3 regions of the Shewanella scandinavica genome follow, and region 2 is predicted to be linked to each of the others. Evidence: predicted binding sites of a transcription regulator. Region 2 holds the regulator's gene; each other region holds the start of a gene.
What was found. The regulator NrdR, encoded in region 2, represses ribonucleotide reductase genes. The targets are predictions, from matches to a motif close to AAACACNANATNTNGTGTTT.
Positions count from the first base shown of each region.

Region 1 (10,735 bases), on a different contig from region 2:
TCGATAACGAAGGCCAATTACAGAAATTAGAACTTTATTTTAACGCCGCTCGCCAAGTGGTGTTTACACGTTATGAAGACGGCAGTTTTAATGTTGAAGAAGTCAACGTTGAAGGCGTTTGGCAAAATCGTATTATATCTGGCGATATTAAAGGTTCATTTTACGTCTCTGCACAAAAAATGGGTTTAGCTGCGGCTGACATTCAGCGGATTGAAGATTTACTCAAAGAAAAATTGAATTTCGCCCGTGATTTACGCGTTGGCGATAAATTCTCTGTTTTGGTAAATGATCAATATGTTGAAGGTGAAGCGACGGGCAGTAGCCAAATTTTAGGCGTGAGTATTAAAACTGGTCGTTCTGAAATTAGTGCATTTCAATATACTGACGGCAGTTATTACGATGCCAAGGGGCAGAGTTTAGTACGTGCGTTCCAGCGTTATCCATTAGCTAAACAACCTCGCATGAGTTCTCGTTTTAATCCATATCGTAAGCATCCTATTACGGGCCGTATTTCACCCCATAACGGAACCGACTTTTCAGTGCCAATAGGCACTAAAGTAATTGCCCCTGGTGATGGTGTTGTTAGTTTAGTGACTGATCACCAGTTCGCTGGTAAGTATATTGTGATTGACCACGGTGGTAAGTATCGTACCCGTTACCTGCATTTATCTAAGGCGCTTGTGCGTAAAGGTCAGCGAGTGACTCGAGGCCAAGTGATTGCTTTATCAGGTAATACTGGTCGCTCAACGGGCCCACACTTACATTATGAATTCCATATCAATGGTAAACCTGTTGACCCGTTGAAAGCGGATATTCCTATGTCTAGCAAGTTAGCGAATCAAGACTTACGCACATTTACCAATATGGTGAAGAGTCGTGAAGCTATGATGAACCTTGGCTAATAGAGTTAATCTCGCCAAGTCTGAATAAACGAGAGTACTGGCTTTTCTTGAAGAGTTTATTAATGCCGATGAAATGTAAATTTCATCGGCATTTTTGTTTCCATCATTCTTCTTGTTGTAGATATTTTTCTGCTATCACAAGTATTCTTCGAGTTGTAAGGAAGCTTTAAAATTTATTCGATTCGTAGTTGTGGCGATAAAAACTCGGGGGATAAATGGAGCGGTTCTGAGGAGTTTCTGTTAGCAAGTTATTCTCTTGGACAATAAAAGACTCAATTTGGCAGCTGATGACCTTTAAAGCTAACTAGCACGCTTTATTAGGGAATGAACAGAACTAAATACCTAGCGTTAAATAGCGTCTATCAGCTTGCTTGGCGTCTTTGCATCACTTTTAATGCACACTTACACAGTTTACCTTTTAGAGCGGGACAGCCACCGCAGGGAGACTTTTTAAAAGGACGTAATGCAAAGCTGTGTTCTGTGGGTAAAGGAGTGAGCCGAGTAATCATAGTCGATGAAAATGTCGCATCATTAGCAGCAATAAACGTAGCCTTCGCTAGTTTTAACTGTTTCTTGAGTGCGGATTTATCGCTATGGGCAAATTCTTGTTGTGAAATATGTTTCGTGAGTAATTTGGTGAGGTGTTTGCGCTGAGCTTTTTTATTCGTCAAAGATTTATCAGTCAGGGTGTTCAGATGAGATAAGGATGGAATCGCTTTTCCTGAACTTGAAACAGATCTTGCCTGTGTTTTGAGTAACTTTTTAGCTTGTTTTTTACACCACTTGCTCAAAAGTTTATCGATATTCTGTTTCGTCATTGTCGTTACTGAATTCTGCAGCGTGAGATACTTCAATATTCTAAATGAAAACTATTATCAGTCAAGTTTTGGGCGAAAAATATACTAAGGTCAGGTGTCGGCTTTATCTGCGGAATAAGGGGATATGTTGGCGTCGATACAGGTCAATAATAAGCGTAAATCAAATTCAAACTGGTGATAATCCGGCTCCATATGAGTACACAAATTATAGAAAGCCTTGTTGTGATCTTTTTCTTTTAAATGGGCTAATTCATGTACCACGACCATACGCAATAAGGGTTCCGGTACACGCTTCAAACGTGAAGAGATGCGAATTTCGTTCTTAGCTTTGATTTTATTGCCTTGAACTCGCGCGACGTAGGAATGTAAGCCAAGTGCATGATGACTAATGTTAATTTTGTCATCAAAGATCACTTTTGAGAGCGGGGACGACTGGCGTAAAAATTGGTTTTTAATCGCTTGGGTGTAGTCGTACAGCGCTTTATCGCTGCGAACGCTATGTATGACAGGATGACGTTTCAACAGTAGCTTGGGTAATGTGCCAGCATCAAGATGTTGCTGTACCTGCTGTTGGATATCTGGGCTGTAACCGCTTAAGTATTTTAATGGATTCATAGGGAATTTGGCTCCGAATGACTTCGGAGCCTGAGTCATCGCATTACTTAAACTTTGCCGAAAATACGGCGATTTTGCTGGGCGTAAGCGGCTTCGAAAGCTAACTGCTGCACTTTTTTAAGATCTAAACTATCGAAATCAACCTGTGGTGGATTGCGCTTGTTTTGCTCTTTGATAGTGATAGGAGACAGTAAGCTGACAGGTAATTCACCTAATTGAATCGCTGCTTCAAGTTTAAAACTTGTGGCTGAGCCCGCCAACTTACCTTTTTGTTCACGTTCAATGATGACAACTTCATCAACTCGATAATCTTGCATAAGCTTATGAAAAGCAAAGTGAAACTCACGAATGGCTTCTGTGGTAGCAGATTGGGAAACGGTGAAAGACACCTTACGGCATTCTGGCACATTGAAGGTTTCACCTTCATAGCTCAATAAACTGATAATGGCTTCGCCACCTTTTAATTCAACACCACAAACTCTCATGTTACACCTTCAAAATATCGATAATAGCGCTATTGTAGCTGGAAATGACGTGAGGATCAGTGTTTACCCTGTGCTTTTGATTCGCTTGGCGACAGACTGATGCGCTTAGTGCGTCAATTCCCAGTATTCGATCAGCCAATGTGTTGTGTATCAGAAATAAAATCTGATGTTAAATCCACCGGCATGTATGCTTTAATTTGTTCTAAACTTCTTCTGTATCATTGTCTTGCAGTAAATTCGCCGCAGCAGGCTTTTTACGCATTGGTGCATCGCCAATGTCCACGCCCGTGATAAAACGCTTATCCCGTGAAGGCGCAGGTGTGGCTGCTTTAGTTCTTTTGCTCTTACCTTTAGCAAGCTCGGCTTTAGCAACACGTTTTGCTGGTGTCTGTTTGGCTTTGCTTTTTAGACCACTAAATTTAGCTTCTAGACCTGGAATCGTACTGATCTCAAAGGTCTTTCTAAGGAAGACTTGGACTTTCTTAAAGTTGTCCCAATCTTTAGGCCCGACGAGCGATATCGCATCACCTTTCGCCCCAGCACGGCCAGTACGGCCGATACGATGCACGTATTCTTCGGCAAATTTAGGCATGTCGAAGTTAACAACTAAGGACACATTGAGCAAATCAAGGCCACGAGAGGCGACATCGGTCGTCACTAGGACTTGTTGTTGGCCACGGGCAAATTGGTCCATGATTTGGTTGCGTGCGGCTTGCTTTAAATCACCGCTCAGTGCGGCGGTTGCAAAACCTTGCGCAGTTAATTTAGCGGCTAAGCGCTCTGTATCTGGGCGTGTCGCGGTAAAGATGATCACTTGCTTATGGGTTTCATCTTTGAGCAAACGGGCCAATAACGCTTCTTTATGGTCTAAGTGGTCACATAAAAAGATACGTTGGTGAATGTCGTTATGCTCAGAGTGAGCCGCGCCAATCGCTACGTGCGCTGGATTTTTTAACAGCGTTGCCGCGATATCATTGATTTCGTCATGATCTAATGTGGCAGAAAACATCAGCGTTTGACGACGTTTATGATCGGCAGCATCGTTGATGGCTTTTAACTGCGGGGCAAAGCCTAAATCTAACATACGGTCGGCTTCATCGAGCACGAGTAATTCTAAGCCATTTAGGAATAGATGTTTTTGCTCTAAATGATCGGCGATACGACCTGGCGTCGCGACAATGAAATGCGGCTCTTTCGCTAGGGCTTTAGCTTGATCGTTAAAGTTTTCACCGCCCAGAACGCTGATGGCTTTGTATTGGGTGTTGGCGACCAGCAAGCGAAGCTGACTATACACTTGATGTGCTAGTTCGCGGGTCGGTAATAAAATCAATACTCTAGGATCGCGTTTTGACAGTGAGCGGGTAGAAATGACTCTTTGCAATGCGGGTAACAAAAACGCTAAGGTTTTACCTGAGCCCGTTTTTGATGACGCCATTAAATCTTTACCTGCCAATGCGATAGGCAGTGCTTGTTCCTGGATGGCGGTGGGTTCTGTGATCCCCATATGTTTTATGCTTTGAAGCAGACGCTGGTCCAGAGAAAAATCGGTAAATTGCAAAGGTATATCCCCTAAATCTTAGTAAGGGCAGATTATAGCCTTAATCGCCCTAACTCAGCTATCCACATCGATGATTATCTCTGCTTCACGCATGGATTTATCGCGAAAGTGTGTCATTTACACTTAGTTGCCGGCATTTGTTTACATCGATGTTACAAGTGCTTAATTGCCTTGGCTTCACCAATTGACAGTGGATATGAAAGGATTTTACGTTATCGTGTAGTGGATTGAGTAACAGGAGAATGATTTATGGCTAACGGAACAACCCCTTCGGTTGGTATTGCCTTGGGCAGTGGCGCTGCGAAAGGTTGGGCGCACATTGGCGTGTTGAATGGTCTTGCCGCCATGGGGATCAAACCCGATAAAGTTGCGGGATGTTCGGTGGGCGCTTTAGTGGGCGCCGCGTACGCCCATGACCATTTACCTGAATTAGAAGAATGGGTTCGGAGTTTCTCGAGCTGGGACGTGCTTGGCTTGATGGACATTCGATGGCGTAAAGGCGGTCTTATCGGCGGTGATAAAGTATTTGATGTGCTGCAAGCTCGAATAGGGGATGTGAATATTGAGAACCTCAATCGTCCCTTTGCGGCGGTTGCGACCGACTTGTACTCCGGGCAGGAGATTTGGTTTACTGAAGGGGATTTACGTCAAGCGGTGCGCGCTTCTTGCTCTATGCCGGGGATTTTGGCGCCCGTGAGACAAGGTGACCGCTGGCTTGTCGATGGTGCTGTGGTGAATCCAGTGCCTGTTTCTGTCAGCCGTGCCATGGGCGTTGATGTGGTGATAGCCGTGGATTTATATGGTTATCATTCTGGTCGCATCCAAGTATTGCCGGTGAGCATGACGAGCCAAAAAAACGTTGAAGCTGAAATGGATATGCCTGCGCGACAAGAAACTGGATTTATGGATTTGTTTGCCCGTGGCCGAGATTATGTCAGCAATCTGACCGATAAGTTTTCACTTGGCACTAAATCGAATCCTGGCATGATTGCTGTAATGTCGCAATCTATGGGCATTTTAGAGCAAAGACATAAACGGGCGCGCTTGATGGGCGATCCGCCAGATATTTGTATTGTGCCTGAGGTTGGCAATATCGGCACTATGGAGTTTCACCGTGCCGATGAGGCGATTGCCGCTGGCGAGGCTGCTGTGGAGAAGGTGGCTCACTTGATTGAAGCTGCACTGTGGAAGGGCTAATCCGTTAAAAGATAAACAGTTGACTATCAAATAGAAAAAGTCGGTACAACTCGCGTTATACCGACTTTTTGCTATCTAAAACTGAGTCTTGCTATCTAAAACTGAGCATTTATGTCGCTTTGATGGCGAGTTACGCTAATTTCACCAACATTTTACCGCGATTCTTACCTTCAAACAGACCGATAAAGGCATCTGGTGCTTGTTCAAGCCCTTGATAAATGGTTTGTTCGGCTTTGACTTTACCTTCAGCTAACCATTGAGCCATTTTCACGGCAAACTCAGGATAATGCGCCCAATGTTCGGATACTATAAAACCTTCTAACTTAAGTTTACGCATCACTATCAGGGCCAAGTTGTCTGGACCAGATGTTGGCGCAGTGTCGTTGTACTGCGAAATCATACCGCAAACGGCGATACGTCCATGATCTTTCATATTGCTCAGCGCTGCGGCTAAATGCTCACCACCGACGTTTTCAAAGTACACATCAATCCCTTCTGGCGCGGCTTTTGTGAGCGCTTGGGTTAGAGTACCATAGGTTTTGTAATTGATGATGGCATCAACACCATAGCTTCGCAGCAATTCCGCTTTTTCGTCTGAACCCACAGAGGCGATTACGCGAGCCCCCATCAGTTTACCAATCTGGCAAGCAACACTGCCAACTGCGCCTGATGCGGCAGAAACAAACAGGGTTTCACCCGCTTTTAAATCTGCGATGCGAGTCAGTCCCGTCCACGCTGTCATGCCGGGCATACCCAGCACGCCGAGAAAATGTGAGCAGTCTAATTCGGTTTGCGGCAGAGCGGTCAGTCCAGTCGTATCGGTGACGGCGTGCTCGCGCCAACCTAACATGCTGCTGACTTTAGTGCCTATAGGGAAATCACTGTTTTTAGACGCGATAACTTCACCAATCGCGCCGCCTTCTAAGACTTGATTCAAGGCGAAGGGCGGAACATAACTCTTACGATCTACCATGCGGCCGCGCATATAAGGGTCGACCGACATCCACAGGTTTTTTATCAACACTTGGCCATCGGCGAGCGGTGATAAGGGTTTATTTACTAAAGCAAAGTTCTCTGCCGTAGGCATGCCTTCAGGGCGACTGGCTAAATGGATTTCACGGGTTTCGGTAATAGTGCTATTCATAGAAAATTAACCTTTTGTTTGTGCGCAAACTAACTGCGTCAACTTTACGTGGCTTCATGACACAATGCAAATACTTTGCGCGCAAACTAGATGCGATGGGGCGGATCGGATAAGATAGCGCTATGTTTGAATGACAGGCGCTTAAACGTGCAAAATTGTTTATCTCACCCAGAGCTCGGATCTAAAGAGCAGAGTCAAAACCCAGAGCCACATAACCCTGAGTCACAAAGCCTAGCGCCACAAAATTCAGAGGTACAGAACCCCGAGCCAAGTGATGCCCTGTGTTTATCCGACAATGTGTGCTTCGCGTTATATTCTGCGAGCAATGCCTTAGTGCGTGCTTATCGGCCTTTACTCGAGGCATACGAGTTAACTTTCCCTCAATATCTGGTGATGCAAACCCTGTGGCGTCAAAATGGCTGTAGCCAAACCCAGCTATCAATGGCGACTAAGCTCGATATGGGGACGCTAACGCCTATCGTTAAGCGGTTAGAGGTAAAAGGCTTGATCACGCGTTTGGCCTGCGTTGAAGATGAGCGGAAAAAATTGATCACTCTGACGGCTCTGGGAGAGGCGATTAAGCATGAAGCCCTAGCCTTGAAGCAAACCTTACTAAATAAAGTGCAGATGGATGCCGAGGCACTCGATTTGTTGAGGCGGCAATGTCTTGCCCTTATTGAAGATTTACAGTCCTAGAGATAAAGCTACTGGTGCTGTTCGCTACCCGAAAATTCAGGCTCTGCACAGATTAATACTTGATTGGCTTAGTTTTTGCTTTAAAACTTTCATTGAGTCTTAGACGCCGAATTTTTGACGATGAATTCTATTTTAAATGCCTTCAATCTTAATCGCAGCAGTACCAGTATCGCCGATGCCTATGGTGCCAATAGCCAAAAGACGAGTACGGCTAAAACCGATGCGACCACTGAGACCAAGAAAACTCAGACGGATGCCGCTAAACCCGACACTGGTAAAGCCGATGAGATAGCGCTGTCGCCACGGGCGCAACGTGCACAGAAAATTCAGTCGATGGCGAAGGATTTTTTTGCTGATGGCAAATTTGGTGTCGCCGATATTCCCGCATTAGTGTCACGTTTACAAAAAGACGGCATTTTATCGGACGTGCAACTCGACCGTTTATCGAAAAACGGTATTACAGTTCCGAGCACAACCACGCCGAGCAAGCAGTCGCTGCAAGATTTCTTAGATGATGAACTCAAATCATTAGCCAAAAAATCACCGAACAACCCCCTGATAAATACCTTGGTCGATGCAAAAAACGTTTTGACCAATATGGATGATGCTCAGTCGCCAGTGCTCGCTCAAAAAGCCACCAAAGTCCTTGGTCAATTAACGGATTATTTAAATTCCGAGCCACCACTAACGGATACCCAAAAGCAGCAATGGCAGGGGCTTAAATCTATGATGCAACTCGCTTCGTCTATGGGCTCGCATCAGTCGGCATCGGGCCAACTCAGTAGTTATCTCGCACTCGCTAAGCGTTAATCTTGAGTTATGGTGCTTGATCATCACTGATTTCAGGCATCAACTAGCTGGGTTTAATCAGCAGGTCAAGGCGCAATTTTCAGATAATTGGGCCTAGCTGCAGTTCTGGTTTGTTCTTTTATTTCATCCTAAAAACTATGATCTGGATCATGGACGCCTCACCGTCGTTGTAGCCTAATGCTCTACATATTGTGTTTTATGCTTTTAAAATCACTAGATGTAGTGTTAATTTTTAGGCGAGATGGAGAGGAACTGAACAATGCCAGTCGTAATTAAGCGTGATGGTTGCCGCACACCTTTTGATGAAACAAGGATACGGGATGCAGTGAATGCCGCTGCAAACTCAGTTGGGATAGAGGATGGCGACTATGCAGCGACAGTGGCAGCGTGTATCAGTCAAAGCGTTGCGACCTTAACCGAAGTTGATATCCATCATCTACAGGATGCGGTTGAGAATTTACTGATGGAAGGGCCGTATAAGTCCTTGGCGCGAGTTTATATCGAATACCGTCACGACAGAGATGTGTGCCGTGAAGCGACCAGTAAATTAAACCTCGAAATCCGTGGTTTAGTCGAGCAAAGTAATGCGGCGTTACTCAATGAAAATGCTAATAAAGATTCAAAAGTCATTCCTACTCAGCGGGATTTGCTCGCGGGTATAGTCGCCAAACATTACGCCAAAAGTCATATTTTGCCAAAGGATGTGGTCGCTGCCCATGAGGCGGGCGAGATCCATTACCACGACCTAGATTACTCGCCATTTTTCCCTATGTTTAACTGCATGTTGATTGATTTAGCTGGCATGTTGACCCACGGCTTTAAAATGGGTAATGCCGAAATTGAAACCCCAAAGTCTATTTCAACGGCGACAGCAGTGACCGCACAGATCATTGCCCAAGTGGCGAGCCATATCTATGGCGGCACAACTATTAATCGAATCGATGAAGTGTTAGCGCCATTTGTCGCTAAGAGCTACGACAAGCATTACCAAATCGCCCTGAATTGGAAGATTACCGACGCTAAAGCCTTCGCCACGGCGCAAACTGAAAAAGAATGTCACGATGCATTTCAGTCTTTGGAGTATGAGGTTAATACCTTGCATACCGCCAACGGCCAAACACCGTTCGTGACCTTTGGCTTTGGGTTAGGCACATCATGGGAATCCCGCTTAATTCAGCAATCTATGCTGAAAGTACGGATGGCGGGATTAGGTAAAAATCGCAAGACGGCAGTTTTCCCTAAGTTAGTGTTTGCGATTCGCGATGGCATTAATCACAAAGCTGGCGATTGCAATTACGATGTCAAACAGATGGCACTCAAATGCGCAACTATGCGCATGTATCCCGATATTCTCAATTACGAGCAAGTCGAGAAAGTCACAGGTTCATTTAAAACTCCAATGGGTTGCCGCAGCTTTTTAGGCACCTACGAGGAAAATGGCGAGCTCGTGCATGAAGGGCGCAATAATCTCGGAGTAGTGAGCTTAAACTTGCCGCGGATTGCCTTGGAAGCGAAGGGCGATGAAGCTGAATTTTATCGTCTTTTAGATGACAGATTAGTCTTAGCCCGCAAAGCGTTGGATACGCGTATCGAGCGACTCAATGGCGTTAAAGCCCGCGTGGCACCAATCCTCTATATGGAAGGGGCCTGTGGTGTGCGCTTGCGCGCCGATGATGATGTTTCTCAAATTTTTAAAAATGGTCGCGCGTCGATTTCACTCGGTTACATTGGCCTGCATGAAACCATGAATGCACTCTATGGCACCCAAACCCACGTATTTGACGATGCACAATTAAGGGACAAAGCCGTCGCTATTGTTGCCTATCTTAAAGCCGCCACGGATGCGTGGAAGGCTGAAACAGGTTATGGCTTTAGTCTGTATAGCACGCCAAGTGAGAGTCTCTGCAGCCGTTTTTGCAAACTGGATGCGAAGCAATTTGGCCTAGTCACAGGGGTGACGGACAAGGGCTATTACACTAATAGTTTCCACCTTGATGTGGAAAAAAGTGTAAATCCTTACGATAAAATTGATTTTGAACAGCCATATCCCGCTATCGCTAACGGTGGCTTTATTTGTTATGGCGAATATCCAAACATGCAGCATAACCTCGAAGCGCTGGAAAACGTGTGGGATTATAGTTATAGCCGCGTGCCTTACTATGGCACTAACACGCCAATTGATGAATGCTACGACTGTGGCTTTACTGGCGAATTTAGCTGTACCAGTAAAGGGTTCACTTGCCCTAAGTGCGGCAACCATGAGCCAAGTCGGGTGTCAGTGACGCGCCGAGTGTGCGGTTACTTAGGCAGCCCAGATGCGCGGCCCTTTAATTATGGTAAACAGGAAGAAGTAAAACGTAGGATCAAACACTTGTAACACTATTATTTTATTCTGCTTGTTAGACTTATTCCGTGGCATCACGTGGCATCAATAGTGCCATGGGATAAGTCCCAATGTTAAAAGATGAAATGCACTATGAAGTACTATCAATGAATTACCATCAATATTT
Region 1 covers NZ_JAUOES010000020.1:18,874-29,608, forward strand. Annotated here, with positions in the region: gene Q4Q50_RS16195 (peptidoglycan DD-metalloendopeptidase family protein) at 1-902, shown strand, start outside; gene Q4Q50_RS16200 (hypothetical protein) at 1,265-1,720, opposite strand; gene Q4Q50_RS16205 (M48 family metallopeptidase) at 1,811-2,335, opposite strand; gene Q4Q50_RS16210 (DUF3010 family protein) at 2,383-2,820, opposite strand; gene Q4Q50_RS16215 (DEAD/DEAH box helicase) at 3,023-4,378, opposite strand; gene rssA (patatin-like phospholipase RssA) at 4,628-5,575, shown strand; gene Q4Q50_RS16225 (NADP-dependent oxidoreductase) at 5,706-6,719, opposite strand; gene Q4Q50_RS16230 (MarR family winged helix-turn-helix transcriptional regulator) at 6,867-7,415, shown strand; gene Q4Q50_RS16235 (hypothetical protein) at 7,536-8,225, shown strand; gene nrdD (anaerobic ribonucleoside-triphosphate reductase) at 8,485-10,602, shown strand; gene nrdG (anaerobic ribonucleoside-triphosphate reductase-activating protein) at 10,716-10,735, shown strand, end outside.
Region 1: a site for NrdR is predicted at 8,434-8,453, ahead of nrdD (anaerobic ribonucleoside-triphosphate reductase). Genes of this name have one in related genera too.

Region 2 (10,735 bases):
GCAATAATCCAGCTCACCTAAGGTACTCGACACCCAAGAAGAATCAGGCTGAGCCCCGCCGACAATCGCCACATCTATGCCCTTGTCGATCAAATCGACTAACTCATTGCTCTGGGAAATGTGTAAACGGATATCGGGATACAGGCGGCCAAATTCATTCAATGCTTGAATAAACACGATGGAAATAATCGAAATTGGCGCGGCGATGCGCAGGGTGCCCTCGGGTTTATCGCTGCCCGCACCACTCAGTTCATCAAATTGGGCAACCACACTCTGGTAGCGTTGAAAGAGTGCCAACCCTTCCTCCGTCAATCGTAACTTGCGGGTGCTGCGCATAAAAAGCTGCTTATCGAGCTTCTCTTCCAACTTCGCTAACTTGCGGCTCACTGTGGCAATGGGCATATCAAGCTCCTTCGCCGCCTGTGAAAAACTGCCCGCATTGACTAAATGCACAAAAAGGTAGACAAGTTGTAGTTCAGCGCCTAAATCATCACTCATTGCATGTCCTAATTCTGTTCTAGCTGCCCACTTTAGGCACTATATAAAGTCATCAACAATCACAGCGTACGCTAAGTCATTGTGTTTTAAACATCAATTAATCCACTTATACGACCATAGCGCAATAGCCTTAGACTGAAATGATATGTTATTTTGTGGCGAGTTTTACTGCGCTGGCGCTAGTTCTGGTTCTAACGTGACATAAAAAGGCAAGCGCCCACCTAAAATCAGAGCGATAGTAGAAATGACGGTGGTGGCTGAGTTTATTCAAATTTAATCGTAAGGATGAGTGAGGGAAATGACCATTTTAACCCCTCTGTTTGCCGTCTTCGGGATCATGTTGCTCGGCACACTAGTGCAAAAATTAAAACTCTTGCCCGTCGATACGGATCAAGTACTAAACCAATATGTGTACTATATTGCGTTCCCTGCGATCATGCTTATCGCCCTCGCCCAGCAGCCGATTGGCGAGATTTTGCAATGGGGATTTATTGCAGGCTACAGCACGGCTATGGTGATTACTTATCTTGTCTGCCTTGGGCTCTCGCTGCTTGCTAACCCTAAACAGCATGCGGTTGCCGCCATTCGAGCCCTCAATGCCACCTTTGGTAATACGGCATTTATTGGTATTCCACTGCTCATAATCCTCTTTCCGCAGCAGCAAAGTGCGTTAGTCGCTGCCGCGATTGCCAGCTTATTATCCGTGCTGATGTTTGCCGTCGCCTTAGTCTCGATGGAACTGGCCACTAACACCCAAAGACAACACCACGCCTTAGTCATAATGATGATGGCAGTCGGTAAAAACCCTATTGTTATTGGTAGCTTAATTGGCGTCGGCATTTCGGCGCTAGAGATAAAACTGCCCTCAGGGCTGGCGCTCATGATTCAGCAAATTGGCAATACCTCAAGCCCGTGCGCGCTGTTTGCCATCGGTATGGTGCTCGCCAAAGCGATGCGCTACCAGAAAGATAGCAGCGTATTTAGCCCCAAGAATTTTATCGAACTGAGCCTTATCAACCTCTTCAAGCTAGTTGTCCAACCGGCACTCGTCTACTTTATGCTTAGCCGTTTTGGCGTGAGCGGCGACTACCTGATCATGGGCGTGATCTTGAGCGCACTGCCCACAGCCGCTAGCGTGTACTTGCTCGCCCAGCGCTATAACACTCAAGCTTCAACCAGTGCTCAGGGCATTCTATTTGGCACCTTAGTCACTTTTTTTAGTTTGCCTATCTTAGAAAGCTTAGTAAGAACCCATGCATAATCAGTCAATTAAAAATATTTACTGCCGATAATGCCGATTATTTACCCAAGCCACTTTACTGTATATAAAATCAGTATATACTGTTTATCAATACAGTGGTTTGGTATGTTTTTCGACAGGAATTCACTATGCTTTGCCAACTCAGCATTAATAACTTCGCAATCGTCCGTTTTTTAGAACTGGATTTTCGTCCCGGTATGACCAGCATCACAGGTGAAACCGGTGCGGGTAAATCGATCGCCATCGATGCGCTAGGCCTGTGCCTAGGCAATCGTGCCGATGCCAGCAGTGTTCGCCCCGGAGCCAATAAAACCGAGGTCAGCGCCCGCTTTTCCTTGGACGATATTCCACTGGCAAAACGTTGGTTAGAAGATAACGATCTTGAACTCGATGATGAGTGCATCCTACGTCGAACTATTGGTAGCGATGGCCGCTCGCGCGCCTATATCAATGGTAATCCAGTACCGCTGACGCAGCTCAAATTACTGGGTCAGTTGCTTATCGGTATTCACGGCCAACATGCGCACCATGCAATGTTGAAGAGTGAACACCAACTCACTCTGCTCGACAGTTATGCCAACCACAGATTACTTATCGATACGGTTGCCGCCAGCTTTCAACGCTGCAAACAAATTGAGGCCGATCTAAAGCACCTCGAAGCCTCCCAACATGAACGTATTGCCCGTAAGCAATTAGTGCAATATCAAGTAGAAGAACTCGATGAGTTTGATCTTAAAGTCGATGAGTTCGATGAAATTGAGCAAGAGCACAAGCGTCTGGCCAATGGCACTGAGTTGATTGATACCTGTCAGGCGAGTCTAGATATACTCACTGAAGGCGAAGAGAACAATATAGAGTCGCTGCTTAATCGAGTCGTTTCCCTCGCCGAAGATCTGCAAAGCTACGATCCTGCATTAAACAATATCAACACTATGCTCAATGATGCCTTAATCCAAGTGCAAGAAAGCGCAGGCGAATTACAGCACTATTTGAGTAAGCTTGAACTCGATCCAACCCACTTTGCCTATTTAGAAGAACGGCTATCAAAAGCCATGCAACTGGCGCGTAAGCACCATGTCAGCCCAAATAAACTGGCCGAACATCATCTAGCATTAAAGGCAGAGCTGAGCACCTTAGACAGTGACGAAAGTAAGCTCGAAGAAATTCAACTACAGGTCGATGCCAGCAGAGCCGCTTACCTTAGCAACGCACAAAAACTCAGCCAAAGCCGCGCTAGATATGCCAAAGAACTCGACAAACTCGTGACTCAGTCAATCCACGAACTGAATATGCCTAAGGGTAAATTTACTATCGAAGTCAATTTCCACCCAGAGCAAATGTCAGCCAACGGCAGTGACAACATCGAATTTATGGTCACCACTAACCCTGGCCAACCCTTACAACCGATTTCGAAAGTCGCGTCTGGCGGTGAGCTTTCACGGATAGGCTTAGGGATCCAAGTGATTACCGCGAAGAAAGTTGCCACGCCAACATTGATTTTCGATGAGGTGGATGTCGGGATTTCCGGCCCCACCGCCGCAGTGGTTGGCCGCATGTTACGCAGCTTAGGGGAATCGACCCAAGTACTGTGCGTGACTCACTTGCCGCAAGTTGCGGGCAATGGTCATCAACACATGTTCGTCGATAAGTTTAATAAGGCGGGCAGTACAGAAACTACAATGAAGTCGCTCGATCGTGAGCAACGCATTCAAGAACTAGCAAGACTGTTAGGTGGCGATACTATCACCAGCAATACCCTAGCGAACGCAAGGGAACTGCTGCAATAGTAGAATCAAGCAGAAAAGGGATAAGGGATATTCAGCTAATCCCTTCATCCCTTCAATCAAGCTTCAATCAGAAAAATGCGAAATCAAAAGCTAAGGGTTAGTTGTTGGCCATGTTAACTATCATGCCAATTTAGCTATCATGTTAGCTAACACACCAGACTAGCCCTTGCAGACAGATAAAGGCAAATACACCCGCTAAAACATCGTCAATCATAATGCCAAAACCACCTTCGACTTTGGCATCGAGCCAACGGATTGGCCAAGGTTTGATGATGTCAAAAAAGCGAAATAAACCAAAGCCCACTAATAGCCAAATCCAGCCCGCTGGTGCCGCTATCATAGTGATCAACAGTCCAGCCACTTCATCCCACACAATCGCGCCATGGTCGTGTACGCCCATGTCATGTGCCGCTTTACCACAGATATAAAATCCTGCAAATACACTGACTAAAGTTAAGCCGAGATACCAAGCAAACGGTAATGGCGCCATCAGTAAATAGAGGGGAATAGCAGCTATGGTACCGAAAGTACCGGGCGCTTTAGCGGCGAGTCCGCTACCGAAACCGAGTGCCAAAAAGTGGACAGGATTTTTTAATGACAGGCGCGTTAACGCCTGATCCTTTGACAACCATTTCATTAGAAGTGCTCGAAACCGTGATACGGAGGCGTAAACGGCTCACCATTGAGTTGTAACTTGAGCTTACTGCCCGCACAAATTTGCCCAACACGAACAAACTTGGCCCCTGCATGGCTCAGCGCTGTCTCAAGCGCGCCTTTTTGCGCCTCAGGAACGGTGAACAGCAATTCGTAATCTTCGCCGCCTGTCAGCGCATAACCTAAGGCATGCTCCTCGCTGACGGTATCTTGCATCGCGCGCGAAAGCGGGATGCAATTAACATCTACAACCGCACCAACTGCAGAAGCCTTAAGTACATGACCGATATCCGAGATAAACCCGTCGGAAAGGTCGATAGCACTGGAGGCAAGCGAACGCAATGCTTGGCCCGCTAAGACTCTTGGTGTTGGACGATAATGGCGATTGATCAGGAATTCTTTATGCTCAGCTCTGGCTTGCTGCGCACCGCGAATGATATCCAGACCTAAGGCCGAATCTCCGAGCGTGCCCGTGACATAAATCCAATCACCAGCTTTAGCACCATGACGCGTGAGTGCTTTACCCTGTGGGACTTGGCCGTGCACTGTGATATTAATCGCCCGTGGGCCACGAGTCGTATCGCCGCCAATTAAGGCGATGCCATAGTAATCGGCCGCTTCAAATAAACCTTCGCTAAAACCGCTGAGCCAAGTTTCATCGACTTCAGGTAGCGTTAAGGCAAGCGTCATCCACGCGGGTTCAGCGCCCATGGCAGCCAGATCAGATAAATTTACCGCTAAGGCTTTGTAACCTAAGGCAGCAGGAGGCATATCGGGGAAAAAATGGGCATTTTCGACTAAGGTGTCACAGGAGATAGCAATCGACTTGTTTTCTGCTGGTTGCACTAAAGCGCAATCGTCACCGATGCCAAGCTTCACATCACGGCGAGTGGGGCCGCGGTTGCTAAAATAACATTCAATTAATTGGAATTCTTTCACTGTACAGTTTGGCACGACTTACATCGGCCACCTTTGTTAGCAATGAAAAACGGTATCCTAAGATACCGTTTGTCTTTATTACTTGCGTGCAACCAGTTTGTCGAGCAGTCCGTTCACAAACTTATGACTCTCGTCCGCACCGAAAGCTTTTGCCAACTCAATCGCTTCGTTAATCGCGACCTTGTATGGCACATCTTTACGGAAAGTCAGCTCATAGGTCGCTAAACGAACTATGGCTTTCTCTACTGGAGACACTTCATCAATCGGGCGTTCCAGATGCGGGATGATCAGCTCATCCAATTGGGTTTTCTTCGTTGCAACGCCTGAAAATAGCTCACGAAAATAAGCTACATCAACACCGTCGAGACTTTGTTCAGTTAAAAACTCATGCTCGACATCGGCAATATTATTCCCGCTTAGTTGCCATGAATAGATGGCTTGAACGGCTAAACGGCGGGCCTTGCGGCGCTCAGAAGGCTTCATTATTTTTCCTACTATAACAACTGTTGTTCAAGTTCTTGCAGAACATTGACCATTTCAAGCAGACTTAAAGCAGCTTCGCCGCCTTTGTTACCCGCTTTGGTACCTGAACGTTCAATAGCTTGTTCAATGGTATCTGTGGTCAAAACACCGAAAGCAACAGGCAGATCAAATTCTAAAGCAACTTGAGCTAGACCTTTATTACATTCGCCTGCAACAAAATCAAAATGAGGAGTACCACCACGGATCACCGCACCTAATGCGATAATACCGTCGAATTTACCACTGGCAGCTACGCGACGCGCAGCTAGCGGCAACTCAACCGCACCTGGTACACGGACAACAGTGATATTGTCGTCGCTGACTTGGCCAAAACGTTTCAGCGTGTCAAGTGCACCTTCAAGCAAGCTCTCAACTAAAAAGCTGTTGAAACGCGAAATTACAATCGCAACTTTGGCATTTTTCGCTTCGATATTACCTTGAACTACGTTCATTATCTTACCTAATTTAGCTAAAGCACCCAGCTCGGGGCGAAAAGTGGCGACATGATATCACAGCCAATTGCCCAGAGCCCTATGCAAATTATCAGAAATTGTTAATTTTACTTCAGTGTAACTTTGGGTTTTAGTCCGCCACATACTCAGTCACTTCAAGGCCAAAGCCCGAAAGTGAATGGTAACGTTTAGGCGAGCTGAGCAGGCGCATCTTAGTCACGCCAAGGCTAGCGAGGATTTGCGAACCCACACCCACACGGCGCGACGTCCCCTGCCATTTTGCAGAAGCAGGCGCTTGGCCTTGATCTTCAGCTTCAAAGGCTTTCACCTTAGAGAGGATTTCACAGGGATGTTCTTGATTCCCTAGTAAAACCAATACGCCACCTTCTGCAGAAATACGCTCCATCGCCTTTTCGAGTGGCCAGCTGCGTTGCTGATCGCGCTCTGAATGGAGTAAATCGTTGAAGGTGTTTTGCAGATGCACGCGCACCAAACAATCGCTCTTCACCTCACCTTTGACCAAGGCAAAATGCAGTTGATTGTCGATAGTGTCTCTGAAAGTCACCATGTCGAACTCGCCGAAACGGGTCGGTAGTTTGCATTTAGCTTCACGCACAACCGTGGTTTCTTTGGTGTTGCGATACTCGATCAATGCCGCGATAGTGCCGATTTTGATACCGTGCAACTCGGAGAAAATCTCTAAATCTGGGCGGCGTGCCATAGTGCCGTCTTCGTTCAAAATCTCAACGATAACGCCCGATGGCTCAAGTCCCGCAAGACGGGCTAAATCACAACCAGCTTCAGTGTGGCCTGCGCGGGTTAATACGCCGCCGTCCTGTGCCATTAACGGGAAGATATGCCCAGGTTGCACTAAATCAGACGCTTTAGCCTCTTTAGCCACGGCCGCTTTTACCGTTACCGCGCGGTCGTGGGCCGAAATACCGGTAGTCACGCCTTCGGCTGCTTCAATAGAAACCGTAAAGTTAGTCGAGAACTGGGCGTTGTTATTCGTCACCATTAAGGGCAGATTTAACTGCTGACAACGGGCTTTGGTCATGGTCTGGCAAATGAGCCCACGGCCATATTTCGCCATAAAGTTAATCGCTTCTGGCGTTACCATTTCGGCCGCCATGATCAAATCACCTTCGTTTTCTCTGTCTTCGTCATCCATCAAAATAACCATTTTGCCTTGACGAATATCTTCGATGATCTCTTCTATACTGTGCAGCGCCATTGTAGGACCTTATGATTTTGCTGTTATTATGAAATTCTATACCTAAATAACCTAAGCTGCCGATAAGCTTAAATTAAATAATCTGCTCCTGTGCACTAACGCACAAAGCCGGCACGGGCTAACATTTCCATGGTAACGCCACCGCTCTTACTGTCTTTGCCATCATAATTCATCAAGCGTTCAAGATAACGGGCGATCAAATCCACTTCGATATTCACCATATCGCCCGCTTGCAGGTCGATTAACGTGGTTTCCCCTGCGGTATGCGGCACTATGGTAAGGCGGAATCGACTGCCGTCCACTTCGTTAACCGTCAAACTCACGCCATCAATGGTAATGGAACCTTTATGGGCAATGTAACGCCCAAGTTCTGCAGGTGAGGCTAACCAAAACTCGATGGCTTGACCACGCACTAGGCGTTGCTCAACCATAGCAATGCCGTCTACATGGCCGCTGACCATGTGCCCGCCTAAGCGTGTCGTTGGGGTGACGGCTTTTTCAAGATTCACCTTAGTGCCCACTTTGTAGTGAGCAAAGCCGGTGAGACTCACTGTTTCGGCAGAGACATCAGCCACATAACCGTCGGCTAATTGCTGCACAACCGTTAAGCACACACCGTTAGTGGCAATACTGTCGCCTAAACGCACATCGTTTAAATCCAGTTTGCCGCTCGCCACGGTAAGACGAATATCATCGCCTTTACGCTCCAGTTTGCGCAGGGTGCCAACGGCTTCAATAATCCCAGTAAACATGGTTAACTCACTTAATTAAATAAAGAAGTATCAAGCTTAACGCTCAAGATTAAACGGGTATCTGGCCCTAATTTGCGCTCATCGACCAACATTAATGCAGGAATTTGCGCCATGGTTTGATAATCGGGTAGCTGCAATAGATTACGCCCTTGCCCACCGAGGATTTTCATCGCTTGGTATAGCACTAACTCATCGGCCAGCCCCCCTGCTAAAAAAGCGCCCGCTAAGGTTGCACCCGCTTCCACCAGCACGTGATTACAACTTTGACCTAAATAGCTTAATAGTTCAGTTAAGGATACGCGACCTGCAATTGCAGGTAACACGAGGCAACTCACATGGGAGGGCAATTGTGCTTGAAACTCTGCTGGATAAGCCACGGTCGAGACCAAGAGTATCGGCGATACGATAGCCAAACAGGCAGCCGATAACGGCAAACGGGCGCGACTGTCGAGTATCACTCTTAATGGCTGCAGTAATTGCGCCTCGGTTACGCTGTCTTTTATGTCGCCAAGTTCTTGATATCGCACATTGAGCGAGGGATCGTCAGCCAGTATGGTTTCAATTCCAGTCACCAACGCGCAGGAACGTAAGCGTAAGCGCTGAACGTCGCGGCGAGATTCAGGCCCGGTAATCCATTTAGACACACCGTTAGACAGCGCGGTTTTACCATCAAGACTCGCAGCTAATTTGACTGTAACTCTGGGTAAACCCGATTCCATGCGCTTCATAAAGCCTAAATTCAAGGCATAAGCTTCATCGCGGTGTAACCCCACATCCACTTCAATACCGGCGTCGCGCAGCATTTGAATACCGCGACCAGCCACTTGCGGATTAGGATCTTCAACCGCCACCACCACACGCTTAACGCCAATATTGATCAGTGCCAAGGCGCAGGGCGGCGTGCGGCCATAATGACTGCATGGCTCTAAGGTGACATAGGCTGTTGCGCCGCGGGCGTGTTCGCCAGCCATGCGTAGCGCATGCACTTCGGCGTGGGGCTCACCCGCTTTTTGATGATAACCTTCGCCGACAATCTGATTATCTTTAACGATAACGCAGCCCACACTGGGATTGGGTCTCGTGGTGTAAAAGCCTTTGCGCGCCAATTGAATAGCGCGGCTCATCATTTGGGTATCGAGTACGGACCAACTTATGTTCAAGCTCATGTTCAACCCTGTTGTTAAAGGTTTCGGCTTTCACCAGTCTTGTAAATCTGTGTTTAAAACCTGTCTTGCAGAAGCTATTAATCAAAGCCTCTATTAAAGCTAGCGCAACCAGAAGACTGAACGACAGGCCACAAAAATCGAATAACTACTTTTGCAGTTTAGCGATGGCTTCACCAAATTCAGACACGTCTTCAAAGGCGCGGTACACAGAAGCAAAACGTATGTAGGCGACTTTATCTAGGCTCATCAATTGCTCCATCATCAAGTTACCGACCATTTCTGAGGGCACTTCCCGCTCGCCAGTGGCGCGCAGGGTAGATTTGATTTTGCTGAGCGCTTGCTCGATTTCATCCATAGACACGGGGCGTTTTTCAACGGCGCGCAACATGCCACCTTGGAGTTTTTCTTCATCGAAGGGTTGGCGTGAACCATCACGTTTAATCACCCTAGGCATGACTAATTCGGCGCCTTCGAAGGTAGTAAATCTTTCATGGCATTCGGTGCATTCTCTGCGACGGCGCACTTGATGGCCTTCCGCCACTAATCGAGAATCGATGACTTTAGTATCTGTCGCGCTGCAAAATGGACAATGCATTGAGCCTCCTGCCAGTGAATGCGAGTAAAGCGATGGCTTTACCTGTTAAATCTCAGCTAAACGCAATGGATTTAAGCCTAAGATTTTACCAATAAAAATGGCCGCTTAATGCGGCCATGGGATTTTATCCTATTTATGGGCTGAGGTTAACTACCGGATGCTAAGTACCTGATGTTAGTAACTGATGTAAGTAGCTCATGTAAGTACCTAGTCAGCAAGCGATCACTCTCAGCCAATCATCTACTTAAGCACATACGCACTTAAACCTAGATGCGTCAGCAAATTAGCCGTAAACAGGGAAACGTTCACACAGTGCCAATACTTGGCCCTTCACACGCTCAATCACAGCAGGATTGCTTGCATCATCAAGGATGTCACAAATCCAGCCAGTCAGCTCTTTCGATTCCGCTTCTTTAAAGCCGCGGCGCGTAATGGCTGGCGTACCGATACGCACACCTGAGGTCACAAAAGGTGAACGTGGATCGTTTGGTACTGAGTTTTTGTTCACGGTAATGTTAGCGCTACCTAAGGCGGCATCGGCTTCTTTACCCGTTAAGTCACGACCAATCAGGTCAACTAACATTAAGTGGTTGCTGGTTCCGCCAGAGACGATTTTGTAACCGCGCTCAAGGAACACTTCAACCATAGCTTTAGCGTTATTAACCACTTGCTGTTGGTACACTTTAAATTCTGGCTCTAGGGCTTCTTTGAACGCAACCGCTTTACCAGCGATAACGTGCATTAATGGGCCACCTTGACCGCCTGGGAATACCGCAGAATTCAACTTCTTATACAAGTCTTCATCATCAGTAGCAGACAGGATCACGCCACCACGAGGACCGGCTAAGGTTTTGTGAGTCGTTGACGTCACAACG
Region 2 covers NZ_JAUOES010000001.1:306,316-317,050, forward strand. Annotated here, with positions in the region: gene lldR (LysR family transcriptional regulator LldR) at 1-498, opposite strand, end outside; gene Q4Q50_RS01245 (AEC family transporter) at 797-1,759, shown strand; gene recN (DNA repair protein RecN) at 1,888-3,546, shown strand; gene Q4Q50_RS01255 (phosphatidylglycerophosphatase A family protein) at 3,689-4,183, opposite strand; gene thiL (thiamine-phosphate kinase) at 4,183-5,139, opposite strand; gene nusB (transcription antitermination factor NusB) at 5,218-5,622, opposite strand; gene ribH (6,7-dimethyl-8-ribityllumazine synthase) at 5,634-6,113, opposite strand; gene ribBA (bifunctional 3,4-dihydroxy-2-butanone-4-phosphate synthase/GTP cyclohydrolase II) at 6,244-7,347, opposite strand; gene Q4Q50_RS01280 (riboflavin synthase) at 7,443-8,099, opposite strand; gene ribD (bifunctional diaminohydroxyphosphoribosylaminopyrimidine deaminase/5-amino-6-(5-phosphoribosylamino)uracil reductase RibD) at 8,111-9,265, opposite strand; gene nrdR (transcriptional regulator NrdR) at 9,411-9,860, opposite strand; gene glyA (serine hydroxymethyltransferase) at 10,144-10,735, opposite strand, start outside.

Region 3 (10,735 bases), on a different contig from region 2:
TTTTATCTCCGCTGGCTGCAAATTTTTCGATAGTAAATAATGCAGTTTTGCCAAGGCCGCTTCTATGGTCATATCGGCGCCACTGATCACGCCCGCTTTAGCGAGTGCATTGCCCGTGGCGTAGCCGCCCATATTCACCTTACCTTGGAAGCACTGGGTAAGATTCACCAGCACTATGCCACGTTCATCCGCTTGCCTTAAGGTTTTGAGTAAAGCGGCATCTTGCGGCGCGTTACCCACACCAAATGTCAATAGTATGAGGGCTTTAACCGGCTGCTGCAGAATGTTCTCAAAAATCTGTGTCGAGATCCCTGGATACAAGGTCACCACACCCACAGGCTGCGGACTGATATGCGCCACTTCCAATGGGGTATCGTTGGCTACGGTGATCTTGCCTGCGCGCAGATTGATTTTGATCCCAGCTTCTAGCAGTAGCGGGAAGTTAGGCGAAGCAAAAGCATCGAAGCCATCGGCGTGTGCCTTAGTCGAGCGATTACCTCGAAAGAGTTTGTTGTTGAAGAATAAACACACTTCTGCGACCGGATAATTCGCTGCAATATAGAGTGAGTTTAATAAATTGGTTTGACCGTCTGAGCGCAGCTGGGCGAGGGGGATTTGCGAACCTGTCACTATTACAGGTTTTGACAAGCCTTGCAGCATAAACGACAGCGCCGAAGCCGTGTACGCCATAGTGTCAGTGCCATGGAGGATCACAAAGCCATCGTATTTATCGTAATTAGCTTGTATATCGTCGGCGATCATCTGCCAATCGGTCGGTGCCATATTGGAAGAGTCGATAAGCGGGCAGTATTCGTGGATCACGAATGTCGGCATTTCTTCATGGTAAAACTCAGGCATAGATTGCACGCACTGAGTCAGGAATCCCGCCACAGGGACGAAGCCGTTATCGGTCTTTTGCATACCGATGGTGCCGCCAGTATAGGCAACATAAATGGAGCGTTTAGTCATTCTTGTCGTTTTCTTAGCTTCAAGTGGCCGAATTATACGATTTAACTGACATAAACCCAATAAAAAAGCCCGGAGATCCGGGCTTTGTCTTTGTCATCATCTTGAAGTTGCGAGCAGCAACCTAGACGCTGGCAGCTTTAGTTCATCATGTTGCAAGTATCGCAGTAGATGTAGACGTTATTTGGATCATCAAAAGAGGTTAACGTTTTCAAGCTGCTGGTCAATTGCGCTAGCATTTGCTCTAACATTGATGACTGGCTCAGTGAGGCGGGCAGGTAGCTCGATACTGAGGCAAACATCTGTTGCATAAAGCGTTGCTCGGGTGTCAGTTCTTGTTCGATAACGCGGGTATCAAATAGCGTCATATCCGCGAGTTTAGCGGCTTTAGCTATCGCCTCATCTAAATCACCCAGTTCATCGACTAAGCCAAGCTCAAGGGCTTTTTTACCACTCCAAACACGGCCTTGGGCAATCTTATCGACTTGTTCAATGGTCATTTTACGTTCTTTAGCGACCAGCGAGATAAAGTCTAAATAGCCACGTTCAATATGACGTTGGATAATCGCTTCAACTTGCGGTGACAGCGTGCGCGTCACAGACAATCCCGCCCATTCCGATGTTGATACGCCATCGGTATGCACGCCTATACTGGCCAGAGAATCTTCGAAGGTGGTGATCATGCCGAAGATCCCAATTGAGCCCGTGAGCGTGGTTGGCGTTGCGAAGATATAGTCGGCACTGGCTGAAATCCAATAACCACCCGATGCGGCTAAACTGCCCATACTGACGACAACAGGTTTGCCAGCCGCTTTAAGTGCCAGCAATTCTTGACGAATTTGCTCCGAGGCAAAGGCACTACCGCCAGGGCTATCGACGCGCAGCACTAAGGCTTTAACGTGTTTATCGAAACGTGCCTTACGTAGCAGCTCGGCAGTGCTTTCGCCGCCAATTTGGCCCGCAGGTTGAGTGCCGTTCAGAATCGTACCGCTTGCGACAATAATGCCGACACTGTCTTGCTCAACAAAGCTTGGCAATGGCGACACTAAGGTTAAATAATCATAAAAACTCACTTGCTTGAAACTGTCACCGCTGCTGGCCTTGCCCACGGTTTCTAGCATGGTTTGACGAAAATCTTCCGTGGTCGCTAAGCTATCAACCCATTTCATGTTGATGGCCATTGCCGCAGAGTCCCCATTGGCTTTATCGAGCTCGGCCAAATAAGTGGTTGCATCGGGCACTAGCGAGTTAGGCTCAATATTGCGATTGCCTGCGACAGTCTGGGTGTAGCTTTGCCATACATCGGCTAAAAGCGCGCTGCTGGCTTCGCGAGCGGCATCGGACATATTGTCACGCATGTAGGGTTCAACCGCAGATTTAAAAGTCCCTACGCGGAAAATATGCGCTTTAACTTTGAGTTTATCTAAGGCTGATTTGAAGTACTGGTTGTACATACTCAGGCCATCAAGCGACACGCCGCCTTGGGGATTGAGGTAAATGGTGTCGGCAAAACTGGCGAGGAAATATTGATTTTGTTCGTAGTAATTGCCGATGGCGACCACTTTTTTACCGCTTTCTTTAAAGCGGTTAAGTGCATCACCAATAGATTGCAGCTTGCTGATCCCGGCACGTTTCAAATCGGCTAGATCAAGTACTAGGGTACTAATCCTTTGATCTTGCGCGGCATTGTCAATCACATACAGCACATCGGCGAGCAGAATTTCCCCATCGGCGTTGGCATTTTGGCCTTGCTTGAATGCGGCTTCTAAGGGATCAACCTGTTGTTTCTGATCGACAATCGAGCCGGCCAGATTAAGCACCAGCGCCGAGTTGTCTTCTACTTGGATATCTTCGCTGCTGCCAATAGAAATAATGATGGTGGCTAAGATGCCAAAAAAGATCAGATTGAGGATCAGTTTACGCGTCCCGTTGAGGGTGTGCCAAATAAACAAACATATTCTCTTGAAAAACGATGGGTTAGCGGACATCTGCCACTCCTTTATAAGTCCAATCTGCCAATGCTAACTGAAAATGGCGCTACAGGCTAAACACAATTGTAAAGGATTTTGACTGATGGCCTCGATCCAACGGTTGAGCTTAGATTTGACTCAAGGTATGCTGATTTAAATCACTTGTTTTAAAAGGATGTTTGAATGTCGTTTCCCCATTTATTAGAACCCTTAGATCTGGGATTTACCCAGCTCAAAAACCGCGTGCTTATGGGCTCAATGCACACAGGTTTGGAAGAAGAAAAGGGCGGATTTGAGAAACTGGCAGCGTTCTACAAAGAGCGCGCTCTGGGCGGTGTGGGTTTGATTGTGACGGGCGGTATTTCCCCTAATCTTCGTGGCCGCCTTACGCCCCATGCCTGTCAGCTGAGTTTTCCTTGGCAAGTCGGTAAGCATCGCGTGGTCACGCAGGCTGTGCATGAGGCGGGCGGTAAGATCTGTATGCAAATTTTGCATGCGGGCCGCTACGGTTATCATCCTTTTTCCCAAGCACCGAGCAAAATTAAATCACCGATTACACCTTTTACGCCGTCTGCCATGTCCAGCCGTCAAGTGCGCTCGACCATTAAGGATTACGCCAGCTCAGCCGCTCTTGCCAAGAAAGCCGGTTACGATGGCGTTGAGGTGATGGGATCTGAAGGCTATTTGATCAATCAGTTTGTCAGTGCGCGCACCAACACCCGCACCGATGAATGGGGCGGTGCGTTTGAAAAGCGGGCGCAATTCCCGATTGAGATTGTTAACGCGATACGGGCAAAAGTCGGTAAAGACTTCATCATTATCTTCCGTTTATCTATGCTCGATCTGGTGGATAACGGCTCAACTTGGGATGAAGTGGTGCAGCTCGCCCAGTGGTTAGAGCAAGCTGGCGTGTCCATTTTGAATACCGGTATTGGCTGGCATGAAGCGCGCGTACCGACCATTGCGACGAGTGTGCCCCGCGGTGCCTTTGCGTGGGTAACTGAAAAGCTCAAACAATCTGTCTCTGTGCCCTTAATTGCGACGAACCGCATTAACACCCCTGAAATCGGCGAGCAGATTATTGCTTCTGGTCAAGCTGACATGGTGTCGATGGCAAGGCCTTTTCTCGCCGATCCTGAGTTTGTCAATAAAGCCGCGGCGAACACACCAGAGCTGATTAACACTTGTATTGGCTGTAACCAAGCATGTCTTGACCATACCTTTTCCCTCAAGCGCGCAACCTGTTTAGTGAATCCTCGCGCCTGTTATGAGACTGAAATCAACTTCTTACCCACAGCAAATAAAAAACGTATCGCTGTGATGGGCGCAGGTCCTGCGGGCATGGCATTTTCTGTTTATGCCGCCATGCGTGGCCATGATGTTGTCTTGTTTGAAGCGAAATCCGAGGTGGGTGGACAGTTTAATCTCGCCCGTAAAATCCCAGGAAAGGAAGAGTTTAACGAGACTATCCGTTACTTCATCAATCAAATTAAGCTGCATAAGGTGGAGCTGAGATTAAACACTCGCCTCGATGCCAGCGTATTGGCGACCGAAAAATTTGATGAAGTAGTGATAGCGTCAGGTGTTGTGCCGCGTGATTTAGTCTTACCCGGCTTTGATGACCCACGGGTGGTCGATTATCAAAAAGTGCTCTCGGGTGAAGTGACTGTCGGTAATACAGTAGCCTTGATTGGTGCTGGCGGTATCGGATTTGATATGGCGCATTACTTATGTGAGCGCCAATCTAGCACCTTGGACCCAGATAAATGGCTGCAACAGTGGGGCATAGATAAAACTTACCAGCATGCGGGCGGCCTAACAGAACCTCAATCCGACAATACCGATCATCGTAAGGTCTATTTACTGCAACGTAAAACGTCGAAGATGGGCAAGGGCTTAGGTAAAACCACCGGCTGGATCCACCGTCTTGTGCTTAAGCAACATGATGTGAAGATGAAAACAGGCGTGAGTTACGACAAGTTTGATGATGCGGGTTTACATATTCGCGTTGGCGAGCAAGCAGAAGTATTGCCAGTGGATAATGTTATCCTCTGCGCTGGCCAAGAATCGAATCGCACCTTAGTGGATGAGATGAAAGCGACAGGCATGCCAGTGCATTTAATTGGCGGTGTCGATGTCGCGGCAGAGCTTGATGCTAAGCGTGCAATCCGCCAAGGCGCTGAGCTGGCTATGCGCTTATAGAAACTCGATAAGTCTTCTGCAATAAGCTTTAGGCGTTATGCGTTAAGTTTTAGATCCTGAAAGCCTGAACCTGAGTTCAGGCTTTTTGGTTTTCCGCGGGAATGCATTGAAAATAGAGAGAAGGAAGAAGAGTGGGGTTTAATGCGTTTGGTCGCTAATTGGCGCGGATTAATTAAGGCAGTATTGAAAGGGACTTTGTGTTTAACAGCTAATGCTTGTTTTAACGCCGCTTACTGAAAAAGTGAAAGTTGCTTATTCAGAGTGGATCATTTAAAGCAGCTTATAGAGAAGTCTAATCTTGGCGCTGTTAGTCTTCAAACACTTCTTGTTTTAACGTGCGCGTGTTGCTTGCTTCATGCTGTGTTTGCTTTGTCTTAGCCAAACTGGGTTTGCTCTGACGAGGTTGACACGCATAGGTGACGACAGTTGCCCCTTCAGGTGATAGATCCAGCTCTAAATCTTCGATTGGTACACTGCAGCAGGGCAAACATTCATCATGTTTGAGTTCGGCTAAGGGTTCGTTTAAGTAGCTGACTTTTCCGCTGATGACCCGTGTTTTGCAGGCACCGCAGAAACCGTTGCGGCATTCTGAGAAGATTTTGACGTTTTTTGCCTCGAGCGCTTGCAACAAGGTGCCTTGTTGCTCGGTAAAGAGCAACACAGGTTGACCTTGAAGGCGCACGATTGGCGCCTTCGCAAACAGGTTTTGTGGCCGTTTTTTCGATGTCACTGTTGTAATGCCATTTTTAACGTCACTTGTGAGCGTCTTAGAGATCGAAGTCGAGGAATTCATCGCCATCAACCGCTGAGTCGATTTGACCGACAAGGTATGAAGACACTTCCACTTCCTGAGGCGCGACTTGCACTGCATCGCTTTCTAACCAGTTTTTCATCCAAGGTAATGGATTGGTTATTTCAGGATAAGGTTGCGGCAGGTTCACCGACTTCATCCGTTGGTTCGTAATAAACTCAACGTATTGGCAGAGGATCTGTTCATTCAAACCTATCATAGAGCCGTCTTTGAACAGGTATTTTGCCCATTCTTTCTCTTGCTCTGCGGCCTTGAAGAATAAATCGAAGGCTTCCTGTTGGCATTCTGCAGCAATTTCACCCATTTCTGGATCGTCTTTACCGCCTTGCATGATGCTTAAAATATGCTGAGTGCTGTTTAAGTGCAGTGCTTCATCACGGGCAATCAGGCGAATGATTTTCGCGTTACCTTCCATTAGCTTACGTTCAGCAAAGGCAAATGAGCAGGCAAAGCTAACATAGAAACGAATCGCTTCTAGGGCGTTGACTGACATCATGCACAGGTACAAGGCTTTTTTCAGGGTACGAGTGTTGACTATGACTTCTTTGCCATCGATAACATGGGTACCCGCGCCGAGTAAATGGAACACTTGAGTCAGTTGGATCAAGTGATCGTAGTAAGCGGCGATATCGGTCGCACGGCTTAATATTTCTTTGTTCACGACGATATCGTCGAAGATCACTGAAGGATCGTTAACGATATTGCGAATAATATGGGTGTATGAGCGCGAGTGAATCGTCTCAGAGAAAGACCAAGTCTCAATCCAAGTCTCTAGTTCAGGCAGCGACACCAGTGGTAAAAAGGCCACATTGGGTGAGCGACCTTGAATCGAGTCGAGTAAGGTTTGGTATTTCAGGTTAGAAATAAAGATGTGTTTTTCATGATCGGGCAATGCACCGTAGTCAATTTTATCGCGACTGACGTCTACTTCTTCCGGGCGCCAAAAGAAAGATAACTGCTTTTCTATCAGTTTTTCGAACACTTCATATTTTTGTTGATCGTAACGAGCCACGTTGACCGATTGACCTAAAAACATAGGTTCACGGGTGGCATCGTTGGGTGTTTGACAGAAGGTAGAGTAGGCCATGGTGCTATTTTCCAATGGATAGGGATCCACTCAATCGGGATCCCTATACTTTTTATTTGTAAGAGCCGCGTTAACGTTAAAGACTAGATTTTACACGCGCCGCCGGCGCAACCGTCATCTTCTTTCTCTAAATTGGTGATGTCATCGTGTGAATCCGATGCACCATCGCGAGTGTTATGGTAGTAAAGCGTTTTCACACCTAACTTGTAAGCATTGAGCAAATCTTTCAGCAGGGTTTGCATCGGTACTTTACGGCCTTCAAAACGTGAAGGATCGTAGTTAGTGTTGGCTGAAATCGCTTGGTCAACGAACTTCTGCATGATGCCCACTAGCTGTAAGTAACCATCATTACTTGGCATTTTCCATAGTAATTCATAGCTATCTTTCAGCGTATCGAAATCAGGTACCACTTGTTTTAGCTGACCGTCTTTGCTCGATTTCACGCTGATAAGGCCACGCGGTGGTTCGATACCATTGGTCGCATTGGAGATTTGCGACGAGGTTTCTGATGGCATTAATGCCGACAGCGTCGAGTTACGCAGGCCATATTGCTTGATATCGCTACGCAGTGATTCCCAGTCTAAGTGCAATGGTTCGGCACAAATTTTATCTAGGTCACGTTTATAAGTATCGATTGGCAAAATACCTTGAGCGTACGTGGTCTCGTGGAATAACGGACACGCACCTTGCTCTTTGGCTAAGTTCATCGAGGCTTTCAGTAAATAAAACTGAATGGCTTCAAAGGTTCTGTGGGTCAGATCGTTCGCGCTGCCATCGGAATACTTCATGCCATTTTTCGCTAAGTAGTTAGCGAAGTTAATTACGCCTATACCTAAGGTACGGCGATTCATCGAGGCAAGTTGTGCTGCCTTGATAGGATAATCTTGATAATCCAGCAGATTATCCAGTGCGCGTACCGCGAGGTCGGCTAATGGCTCAATATCAGATAATTCTTTGATTGAACCTAAGTTGAGTGCTGACAGCGTACAAAGCGCGATTTCACCATTAGGATCATCGATGTTGTTCAATGGTTTTGTCGGCAGGGCGATTTCAAGACACAGGTTAGATTGTCTGATCGGCGCGACTTTAGAATCGAACGGGCTATGGGTGTTGCAGTGATCCACGTTCTGAATGTAGATACGGCCGGTTGAAGCGCGTTCTTGCATCATCAGTGAAAACAGCTCAACTGCCTTTATGGTTTTCTTACGAATGCTGCTGTCTTGCTCATATTGCACATATAAACGTTCGAATTCGTTTTGATCTTCAAAGAAAGCATCATATAAGCCAGGTACGTCAGATGGGCTAAACAGGCTGATGTTTTCGCCTTTGATCAGACGTTGATACATGACTTTGTTCAGCTGCACACCGTAGTCTAAATGACGGATACGGTTGTCTTCGACGCCGCGGTTATTTTTCAATACCAGCAGAGATTCGACTTCTAAGTGCCAAATAGGGTAGAACAGGGTCGCAGCACCGCCACGCACGCCGCCTTGAGAACACGACTTCACTGCGGTTTGGAAATACTTATAGAAAGGTAAACAACCTGTGTGGAAGGCTTCACCACCACGGATTGGGCTACCTAAGGCGCGAATACGACCGGCGTTAATACCGATACCCGCACGTTGGCTGACGTATTTCACGATAGACGAAGCGGTCGCGTTGATGGAATCTAAGCTGTCACCACATTCGATCAGTACGCAAGAGCTAAACTGACGCGTTGGGGTGCGCACACCGGCCATAATTGGCGTTGGCAGCGACAGTTTAAAAGTTGATACCGCGTCATAGAAATCTTTAACGTATTTCAGGCGCGTCTCTTTTGGATAACGGGCAAACAAACATGCCGCGACCAAAATGTAGAGGAACTGCGCGCTCTCGTAGATTTCGTGTGTCACACGGTTTTGAACTAAATATTTGCCTTCAAGCTGCTTTACCGCTGCGTAAGAGAAGTCCATATCGCGCCAATGGTCGATATAGGTATCCATCACGTCGAGTTCTTCGCGGCTGTAATCCTGCAGAATGTGCATGTCATACTTGCCAAGCTCAACTAACTTAGTCACGTGAGTATACAGTGCTGGCGGCTCGAATTGACCGAAGGCCTTCTTACGCAAATGAAACACCGCTAAACGGGCGGCGAGGAACTGATAGTCCGGTGATTCTGGAGAAATTAAATCCGCAGCCGCTTTGATAATGGTTTCATGGATAGCTTCGGTTGGGATGCCATCGAAAAACTGTAGGTGCGAGCGCAGTTCAACTTCAGAAACAGAAACGTTTTTTAATCCCTTGGCTGCCCAAGTAATTACGCGGTGTATTTTTTCGAGATCGATATTTTCACGATCGCCACAGCGTTTTGTGACTGTCATAGTGCTATTCATTTGGAGATAGGCCTTGGTTCTTATATCTATTTAGGTGAGCAAGTTCACCGTACGTATCCTTGTAAAACAATCAATAACCGTCCCTTAAATACTGCTGACTGGTTGAAAACGAGTCAATTAAGCGGCGAGCTTTTAGTGTGTCTGATTGCTACCTATACACAAGATATGGTGTTTTAAATTATCTGGGATACAAGATAGTGAGGTTTGCCCCTATTTGCAAGTCTGAATTCAGGGGACATCTTGTGGATAAGTTGAGGATAAGCTTTCGCGTTAGTAACGACTAACCTTGAAGCTCAATTTCAGGTTAGTGTGTCGCACTCATGGGGGATTTTTAGGCGATCTTTTCTTTAGATCGCGATCGCGCACAAGTGCCGATCTTTTATCCGCCGACCTTTCACTGCCTGATTTTATTCTCAGGTAAAAATCAGGCAAACACACTTATGTGTGTCTGCAGATTGGCTTTAGCAAAAGGTTTATCTTTGAGTGTCATGGTGACGTCTGTTCGCCGTTTTATTAGCGAGTTTTTCTAGGCCAATGCTTCGATTAATGCCTGATGTAACTCAGTTGGGCTGGCAAAGTGCGCGTGGGCAGGCCACTGCGATGGCTTGTCGTTGACACCCAGATAACCCCATAGGGCAACGCCGCCTAACATGCCCGCCGCCTTCGCGGCTAACAAATCCCGCTCAGCATCCCCAAGATACAAAATGTGCTCTGGAGCGCAGCTCAGTTGCTGTGCGCCTAACAGCATAGGTGCTGTGTGGGGTTTTGGGTGTTTGGTCGAATCGCCACTAATGATAACGGGCATACGTAAGTGTAAATTCAGTTTTCGCAATAAGGGACGGGTAAAGCGCGCTGGCTTGTTAGTGATCACCCCAAACGGCAGCTGAGCTAATTCAAGCCAATCGAGTAATGCTGCAATGCCGGTGAATAGCGCACAGTGATCGCCATTAATGCGCTGATAGTGGGCGAGCAAACCTTGCTGAACTTGAGTGCGAAGATCATCCGCCGCATTGGGTATCGCCGCATCAACTAAGGCAAAACTGCCGTGGGATGCGGCGTAGCGCATGGCTGCTAACGGCTGCGCGGCGATGCCGACGTCTTGAAGACTTAAATTAAGGGCTTGCACCAGATCCGGCGCGGTATCGGCTAAAGTGCCGTCGAGATCGAACAGTACGCCTTGGATCTGTGTCAGACTCATATCAATCAACCTTACGCGTCGCTATCATGTAATTTACATCAACCTTAGGCGTGTATTTGAAAATGCCCGTCAACGGGTTGTAGCTGATGCCTAATGCATCGGTACAGATAAGATCGGTATTGTCCACAA
Region 3 covers NZ_JAUOES010000010.1:114,222-124,956, forward strand. Annotated here, with positions in the region: gene ansA (asparaginase) at 1-969, opposite strand, end outside; gene sppA (signal peptide peptidase SppA) at 1,107-2,954, opposite strand; gene Q4Q50_RS11015 (NADPH-dependent 2,4-dienoyl-CoA reductase) at 3,120-5,138, shown strand; gene yfaE (class I ribonucleotide reductase maintenance protein YfaE) at 5,446-5,868, opposite strand; gene nrdB (class Ia ribonucleoside-diphosphate reductase subunit beta) at 5,906-7,036, opposite strand; gene nrdA (class 1a ribonucleoside-diphosphate reductase subunit alpha) at 7,120-9,408, opposite strand; gene Q4Q50_RS11035 (HAD family hydrolase) at 9,935-10,606, opposite strand; gene ubiG (bifunctional 2-polyprenyl-6-hydroxyphenol methylase/3-demethylubiquinol 3-O-methyltransferase UbiG) at 10,608-10,735, opposite strand, start outside.
Region 3: a site for NrdR is predicted at 9,563-9,582, ahead of nrdA (class 1a ribonucleoside-diphosphate reductase subunit alpha). Genes of this name have one in related genera too.